Novipirellula caenicola: one gene and its partner. The protein of the gene in region 1 interacts with the protein of each later gene in a pairwise test. Links are inferred from orthologs where the notes say so. Each region holds a gene or a part of one and is shown in the gene's direction. Other genes may lie near its edges.

What was found.
Region 2: the proteins of ribD (region 1) and accC interact in binary tests that used the Escherichia coli proteins (3 or more experiments, as listed by UniProt). The link is inferred for Novipirellula caenicola from one-to-one orthologs.

The regions. Positions count from the first base shown.
Region 1 is NZ_BAABRO010000025.1:2,281-6,481, forward strand. Bases 594-3,490 are described here. They hold ribD (bifunctional diaminohydroxyphosphoribosylaminopyrimidine deaminase/5-amino-6-(5-phosphoribosylamino)uracil reductase RibD), read left to right. Parts: upstream 594-1,419; coding sequence 1,420-2,562; downstream 2,563-3,490. Other genes in these bases: ABEA92_RS28020 (tetratricopeptide repeat protein), read left to right, coding at 594-1,170; ABEA92_RS28030 (NUDIX hydrolase), read right to left, coding at 3,008-3,490. Outside these bases: more of ABEA92_RS28020, read left to right, coding at 1-593; more of ABEA92_RS28030, read right to left, coding at 3,491-3,544; ABEA92_RS28035 (lactate racemase domain-containing protein), read right to left, coding at 3,590-4,201. UniProt on the Escherichia coli protein: Converts 2,5-diamino-6-(ribosylamino)-4(3h)-pyrimidinone 5'-phosphate into 5-amino-6-(ribosylamino)-2,4(1h,3h)-pyrimidinedione 5'-phosphate.
Region 2 is NZ_BAABRO010000001.1:719,922-724,203, reverse strand. What follows is about bases 524-3,501. They hold accC (acetyl-CoA carboxylase biotin carboxylase subunit), read left to right. Parts: upstream 524-1,329; coding sequence 1,330-2,673; downstream 2,674-3,501. Other genes in these bases: ABEA92_RS02505 (hypothetical protein), read right to left, coding at 3,402-3,501; ABEA92_RS02510 (gamma carbonic anhydrase family protein), read left to right, coding at 2,685-3,212; accB (acetyl-CoA carboxylase biotin carboxyl carrier protein), read left to right, coding at 829-1,314; ABEA92_RS02525 (M24 family metallopeptidase), read left to right, coding at 524-772. Outside these bases: more of ABEA92_RS02525, read left to right, coding at 1-523; more of ABEA92_RS02505, read right to left, coding at 3,502-3,638; ABEA92_RS02500 (hypothetical protein), read left to right, coding at 3,808-4,282. UniProt on the Escherichia coli protein: This protein is a component of the acetyl coenzyme A carboxylase complex; first, biotin carboxylase catalyzes the carboxylation of the carrier protein and then the transcarboxylase transfers the carboxyl group to form malonyl-CoA.

The DNA.
Region 1 (4,201 bases):
CCGCCTCGTGCCGGTTTCCAAGTGCTCGATCGCGATCGTCCCGAAATCGCCGAAGGATTGCCACCGATCGATCAAATCCCCGAAGCAATCGCGATGGCGTTCGTCTATGGCAAACAAACCGATCGTTCGGCCCGCGTCGAGGTCCACGACGTCACTTCGTCGGTTCTGGACGAAGTGCGAACTCAAATCCAGAAGGCTGTGGGGGATTCGGTCCAGCTGAATCAGAAGCCAAGCGATCCGCTTCCGTTCTTGGCGGTGGTACAACCGCAAGTCGCCATGGTGCGATTCAAGGCCAGCGCGGTGGAAGCCGACGCGATGCAAGAACAACTGACCAACACAAGAATGCCTTTGGCCATTGCCAACGCAAAATGGGGCATTCTTGGCAACGCATCGTTGGTCGAAACCGCCGACGATGATTCGAAATTGCTCGAGCGAACCGTGGTCGTGCGTGTCGCTGAACAGTACGACGCGATCATCTCCAAAGGCGACGAGGTGCTCGGCGAGGTCTATCGACTCGCCAAAATCCAGCCGCTGCCTCCGTTGGTGATCAGCGACGACGAGATCGAATCGGTTGCCAACACCGATTTGAACCGGATCGATTCGAGCCAACTCAACGAAGAGTCCTGCTTGTACCTGTTGCAGCGAGCACAACAGATCTCATCGACTCCGGCGATTCGTCATTTCGCAAAACGACTGATCGAAGCCGATTTGCCAGAAGATCAAAAGATGGCGAAGTTGTTGGCCTATTCCACCTTGGTCAACGCGTCGGGTAACGCCAAGACGGCGATCGCGACGATTGACGAAGCAAAGGCGTTCGCCGAAGCCAATCAATTGCCGACTGCCAATCTGCTGCTCAGCGAAGTCAGTTTGCGACTGCAAGCGGGTGATGGCGAGGGATTCCAAAAGGCAATCGAAACGTTGACGCAGCGTTACGGCAACGAGCCCGAAGTGATGGCACAGTTGCAGCAGATGCTGATTTCGATGGGGCTGATTCGTCCCGACGGCAGCCCGCGACGTGGTCCTGCCCCAGGCGGCGGTGTTGCTCCCGCAGGTGCAGAACCTGCAACAGGCGGCATTTGGACTCCCGATGGCGGCGGCGCTGCCGCAGCACCTCCGGCGGATCCAGCAGCCGGTGGCGGCAGCAAACTGTGGGTTCCCGGAATGGATTAGATCGTGAAATAGGCTTCCAGCCTGTCGTGGCAGTACGGTCTTTTCGTAGCGAAACTCGTCAAGAGTTTCGCGGGGCATGAGGAAACGAAAGTCTTCGCGACTTTCGCTACGTGGGGTGTGGGATAGGCTTCCAGCCTGTCAAGCTTCCTGTGTGACAGGCTGCCCGCCTGTCACTGCTTTTGACGACAGATCCAAAAGCCTATTGCACTTTCTTTCTGTGTGATCTTACGCCGCTGAACTCCATCGCTGATGAACTCTTCTCGTTTCGAAACCGATGATGACTTGATGCGTCTCGCGCTCGGCTTGGCCGAACAGGGACGCGGATCGGTCGAACCGAATCCGATGGTCGGGTGCGTGATCGTGCGTGACGATCAAGTGATCGGCCAAGGGTACCATCAGCGGTTCGGCGGGCCGCATGCCGAAGTCCACGCACTTCGCGACGCCGGTGACGCTCGCGGCGCGACCGCCTACGTGACGCTCGAACCGTGTTGTCATCATGGCAAGACCCCTCCTTGCTCGGACGCCTTGATCGCTGCCGGAATCAGCCGCGTTGTCGTGGCGATGGCCGATCCGTTTGAACGAGTTGATGGTGGCGGCTTGGCGCAGCTGCAGCGTGCTGGAATCGAAACACGCGTCGGTGTGCTCGAGCAGCAAGCACGCGAACTGAATGCGCCTTATTTGAAACGGTTGAAAACCGGTCGGCCGTTCACGATTGCGAAATGGGCAATGACCGTCGACGGCCGGATTGCGACCAGCACGGGCCAGAGTCAGTGGATCTCAAACGAGGCCTCACGGGCTGATGTTCACGCACTGCGAGGCCGCGTCGATGCGATTGCCGTGGGAATGGGAACCGTCATGGCCGACGATCCGATGTTGACCGCACGGCCGGCCGGAGTTCGCACGGCAACGCGAGTCGTGTTCTGTGCCAACCGCTTGCCCACGACGCGTTCGCGTCTGATACAATCGGCGACCGAAGTGCCGGTGTTGTTGATCGTCTCGCCGCGGATTGGTTCGTCGGACGTTGCCGAGCTCGAGCAGCTTGGTGCAAGCGTTTATCGCTGTACCAGTTCCAATTTGGTGCAGATGATCCATCAAACGCTTGATTTTCTTGGCGGTCAAGGCATGACCAACGTGATGATTGAAGGAGGCGGTAAATTGATGGCGAGTTTTTTAACCGCCGATGCGATTGATCAATACGAAGTGTATATCGGCGCCAAAGTGTTTGGGGGTCACCGTGCGCTCGGCCCCGTCGCAGGCGAAGGGTTTGCCAGCGTTGCCGAGGCGGCTGCACTGCGATTGGTAAGTCTACAGCGTCTCGGAGACAATGATGTCAAACTTGTTTACCGAAACACACCACGTGGTCGATTCGATGCGCCGGATGTATCGCAGTGAAAACGCCGTTTTTTGCCGTAAAAACAAACGATTCTGAAACAATTTTCGAGTTTTGGAAAACTCGTCTTGACCAGAGTAAAAGCTAACCTCTATTCTTCGCCCATCACTGAGTGACACCCAGCGTGTCGCCCAGCGAGAGGCATTAAGGAATCATGACGATTCTGCACTTGGTGACGAATTTATTTGTTGCTGCGGAACACGTCGAAGTTAATTTCACACGGATGTGAACTTGCGTCGGCGACTATGATTTTGCAATGTTGAGTTCGTCCAGTTGATACAAGGATGTATCTACTGAGTCGAACCCCCAATCCACCGGCTCCCGGAACTGAAGCGCGTTGTCCTCCGCCCCCCTAGGATTACGTACTTTCCGGGAGCTTTTTTTATGCGCCGACCGAACTCAAGTTGGCAGGGGCAAATGGTTGCGTAAGGACGCTGATTGTTTGAATCAATCGGTTGAGTCAGAGGCGATCCAATGATCGATTGCCAATCGGTTCGAAGGAAATGCCATCTGGTCAAACAGGGGCGAGTCCTTGTCGACATAACGGAACTCGGTCAGTTCCGAAGCCTGCAGCGCAATCTCTGCGGCGTTACTGACATTGCACACAAAGAACATGTCGATCACCGCGACAATGATTCGCCCATAGTGATAGTTGTTTGGGTGCGACATCAAAAAATCGTATGTCGAGATTCTTAACCGCGTCTCTTCGAACACCTCTCGGGCCAGCGCCTGTTCGATGGTTTCACCACGGTCAACAAACCCGCCCGGCAGCCCCCATTTGCCCCGCTCGGGGTCGCGAGCGCGTCGCACCAACAACAACTGGTTTTGTTCGTTGGTGACCAAGGCGCCGACCGCACCGCAAGGGCCAAAGAAGTTTGCAAACCCACACGCCTCGCAGCGAAACGGAATGCTGCCGGGGTTGGCATTAGGGGTACCGCAGTGAGGGCAAAAGCGATGGGCAAGCTCGATGGCGACTTCGGTCATTCGGTTTGACTTTGCAAAGTTGGATGGGCGTGACAGCGAACGGCTTTATTCCGAGTCGCTCTCGGTCACCGGCAGATCGAACGTGCTACCGGCATACTGAGCCGCTCGTAGGATACCGCAACTATCGAACGATTTGCTGAGATGCTGCAGCGCGTCAAGCGATTCGATCGCGCCAAGCCCAAGCGATTCCGCCACCTCGGTTCCAAGTTTGCTGTGCAGTAGCACTCGATATTCACTGCGAACGCGATCGATCGCATCGGCAATCGCGATCGAATCGTCCCAAATCGTAAAGCCGTCTTCGGATTTGCCCAGCAGCGATTGGTCGCCGAGCTCCTCTGCACTGTCCTGCGGATCATCGTGCTCGAGTTCATCGAGTTCTCGATCGCTGCTGAGCCGCAACACAAGTCGATCGCTCGGCGAATCATCAATCTGGCTCCACAACACGATCGTGCCACCGGGCTCGGTATGGGTTGCCGCCGCCGTGACCGCACGAGCCAAATTGGCCCACGAGTTCTGTTGTTTTGTCCCTTCGAGCGTCGCGATCACCAATGAAGCCGATGGCGGAAAATCATCGTCGTTGTGGCGAGGCCGTTCGAACCAACGGCGGGTCGCTTCGGGAGTGCCTGCAAAGACGCCTCCGACGTCGCCATCGGGATT
Region 2 (4,282 bases), on another replicon or contig:
TTATCGCAAAATGAGTGACCAATGTCCCGATGTTTCGTGGATCGAGACCACCGGGGTCGTCGAGCGCCAACGAATGATCAAGGACGAAGACGAGATTGCGACCACTCGGGGGGCCGTTTCGATCGCCCAGCGAAGTTTTCAGTCGCTCGTGCCAATGTTGTCGCCGAAATGGACTGAGCGGGCGATTGCACATGAATTGGAAGCGAAAATGCGATTTTTGGGGGCTGAATCGGCAAGTTTCAAGCCGATTGTCGGGTTTAACGCCGCCGCCGCCTTGCCGCACTATCATCCCGCGGAAATTTTTATGCCGACGAACGGCGTGGTGCTGATCGATTGGGGGGCAAAATACCGGGGATACGCCAGCGATATCACGCGGACCTTGTCCGTTGGCAACGTTTCTAGCGAGTTTGAGCGGGCGTACGAAGTCGTGTTAGAGGCTCAAATGGCGGCGATTGACGCGATCAAACCGGGAGTCGAAGGCAAAGAAATCGATAAAATCGCTCGCGGCGTGATCGGCAAAGCGGGGCTGGGAGACAAGTTTAACCACGGTTTGGGGCACGGAATTGGGCTGCAAATCCACGAATCTCCGCGGATGTCGTCGAATTGTGAAGATGAACTCGCTGCGGGTATGATTGTCACCGTTGAGCCTGGAGTGTATATCGGTAACGAATTTGGCATTCGCATCGAAGATGATGTACTGGTGACGGAAACTGGTTGCGAAGTGCTCACTACCCTACCTAAGGGTCTCGATGATTGTCGGTTGGTGCTGTAAAACTTCCGCATCCCAAAATTTACATGAACGTCAATCTTTCTGACGGTGAGTCAAGTATGAGTAAAGGCGGAAAGCAAAGTTCCGATATTTTCGATATCGATCGGCTTCGCATGATCGTAGAGTTGATGGAAGAACACGAATTGTCGGAGGTCGATCTCCAACAAGGCGATGAGAAGATCAAACTAAATCGTGGCTCAGCCGCTCCGGTGTACATGCCGGCCGCAGCTGCACCGGCACCCGCAGCCGCATCGGCACCCGCGGCTGCCCCTGCCGCCGCGGCGCCTCCGGCAAGCGCGAACACGATCACCATCGACGCTCCGATGATCGGCACGTTTTATTCACGGGCCAATCCCGAATCCGAGCCGTTTGTCAAAGTCGGTCAACGCGTTACCGAAGACACAATCGTGTGTATTGTCGAGGCCATGAAGGTCTTCAACGAAATTCCCGCCGAATGCAGCGGAACCGTTGTCGAGATCCTGGTCAACGACCAACAACCGGTGGACTTCGGCAAGCCGATGTTTCGTATCGATCCGAACGCCTAAAACGTAGACAACTCTGTGATTAAAAAGATCCTGATTGCCAATCGTGGCGAGATTGCTCTGCGCGTGATCCGCGCTTGTCGTGAAATGGGAATCGGTTCGGTGGCGGTGTATAGCCAAGCCGATGCCGATTCGATGCACGTCAAATTGGCGGACGAAGCGTATTGCGTTGGTAAACCGCGTAGCGTTGACAGCTATCTAAAAATCGACCAAATCATCGCGGCCGCCGAAGTGGCCGGCGTGGATGCGATTCATCCCGGTTATGGCTTCTTGGCCGAAAACGCTCACTTCAACGAAGTGTGCCGGTCCAGCGGATTCGAGTTCATCGGTCCAAGCCCGCAAGCGATGGAAAAGTTGGGCGATAAGAATACCGCTCGCGCTATGGCCATCGCCAACAACGTTCCGGTCGTTCCCGGCAGCGATGGGTTGATCAACGACAACGCCGAAGCGATCGAAGTCGCCAAAAAAATTGGCTTCCCCGTTTTGATCAAAGCGACCGCTGGCGGCGGTGGGAAAGGGATGCGGGTTGCCGAGGACGAAAAAACGTTGGCGACCGCGGTTTCGCAAGCTCGTACCGAAGCCGAAGCGGCATTTGGTAACGGCGGCGTTTACCTGGAACGCTACGTCGGTTCGCCTCGTCACGTCGAAGTCCAAGTGATCGCCGATTCGCACGGCAACGTTTGCCATTTGTTCGAACGCGATTGCAGCGTCCAGCGACGGCATCAAAAGTTGATCGAAGAAGCGCCTAGTCCGAGTCTTCCGGAAGAGCGACGAATCGAAATCTGCGAAGCCGCTGTGAGAATGATCCGCGGAGCCGAGTATACCAATGCGGCCACGGTCGAATTCATTGTCGACGCCGACAACAATTTCTACTTCATCGAAGTGAACGCGCGAATTCAAGTCGAACATCCGGTCACCGAAATGATCACCGGAATCGATTTGATCAAAGAACAGATTCGCGTCGCCGCAGGCGAAAAACTTTCGTTCACTCAAGAAGATGTGAAATGCGAAGGTGCCGCGATTGAATGTCGCATCAATGCCGAAGACCCCGAGAAAAATTTCCAGCCCAATCCTGGACGCATCGACAAGATGTTTGTTCCCGGCGGTTTGGGCGTGCGGTTCGATTCGCACGTCTATGCCGGCTACACGGTGCCGCCCTACTACGATTCGATGATCGGAAAATTGATCGTTCATCGGCCCACCCGTGCCGAAGCGATCGCAACGATGCGGCGGGCGCTGCGGGAAATGCAAGTCGAAGGCATCTGCACGACGGCGTCCTTTCACGACAAAGTCTTGCAGCACCTCGAATTCCTCGAAGGTCGCCACGATACCAAGTTTGTTGAACGCGAATTCTTGAAGTAGGTTCCGGCGTCATGTCAGCTCGTCGAATTGATCCCGTGTTCCGGCCTGAGCAGATTGATTCGTCAGCGTTTATCGCGGACAACGTCACCATCTGTGGTGACGTGACCATCGAAGAATCCTCGAGCGTGTGGTTCGGATCGGTTGTTCGCGGAGATACCGAGTACGTCAAAATTGGCAAGCGGACCAACATCCAAGACTTGTCGCTGTTGCATACCGACCAAGGTTCGCCTTGCGTCATCGGTGACGATGTCACCGTGGGGCATTCGGCGGTCGTGCATGGTGCGGTGGTCGAAGACGGTGCGTTGATTGGGATCCGTGCCGTGGTGCTCAGCCGGGCCAAAATCGGCGCCGGTGCGATCATTGGTGCCGGAGCGGTGGTAACCGAGGGGACCGTGGTCCCCGCGGGCAAATTGGCCGTTGGCGTTCCCGCCAAAGTGATTGCCGATGTCAGCGAAGAACAGCGGAAGCGGTTGATCGAAACCGCCAAACACTACGTGCATTCGGCCAGCGTCTACAAAGCCGCAGAAAAATCAAAGTAGATGCCATTTGCCGAACGCGGTGCAGTCGTTTGCGCTAGCGTTGTGCGAGTTCGGCGTAGCGGAAGTCGCGGGCGGCTTGTTGTTTTGGTCGTACGATGGACTTCCTAGTCCGTCGAATCAACCATTGACGGACTAGGAAGTCCATCCTACACCCCTTGCCGCAGGAACCTTCACTAAATCAACAAGTCGTCAACGGCTTGTTGATTTATTGAGCCGCGACGCGTCAGCGGCCGGGTCCCACGCACGCCCCGGTGCCTTTCGGCCCACCGGTGCGATTTGCAATCGGGGCAAATCATCAAGCAGGTAACGACCTTCGCCAGCAAGGTGAAGACTGGCACTTTTCGCGGCAACCATCCACGCGTTTGCTGATCGTTGCGATGGGAAACAAGTGCCGTCATTGGCAGTCACGGAATTTGCGTAATTCATTTGCCTATCCTTAGCCATGTTCTAGGATAGAAGTGGTTGAATTGCGCACGGCTGACGGCGATTGGAATGGTTTTAGGGATGTGTCCCTAAACTCGCCGCATCGCGTTCGAGCGATCTCGTCAGCAGGCCTTCGATTGTGTCGCGATGTTTCGCGCAGGAGCCAGGATTGATGTTGTTTTCTAATATGCGTCGAGTTGCGTTTGGGATCGCGGTTGCCGGATTGGTTTTCGGCCAGTCGTCATTGATGGCCCAAAATCGTGGCGGTGGACATCACGGCGGTGGACATCACGGGGGTGGGCATCACGCTGGGCATCATCATCATCACCACCATCATGATCATGGCCACTTTGGTGGCGGCTATGGTTTTGGTAGCGGCTTTTACGGCAGTAATCTATATTCGGGCCGGGGTTTCAGCATTTCGATCGGCAGTGGATATCCGTACGGCTACAGCGGATTTGGCTACGGCAGTCTCGGCTATGGTGGGATCGGCTACGGCAGCGATTACTATCGCTATCCCGCAACCGGTTACACGCCGATTTACCGTGGGTCTACCTATTACGGTTCGGCCTACCCCGGATTCAGCTACGACACCGCGCCTGCCTACGGCGGGTCCACCTATCCGTACGAAAGTGCGATTGAACCCC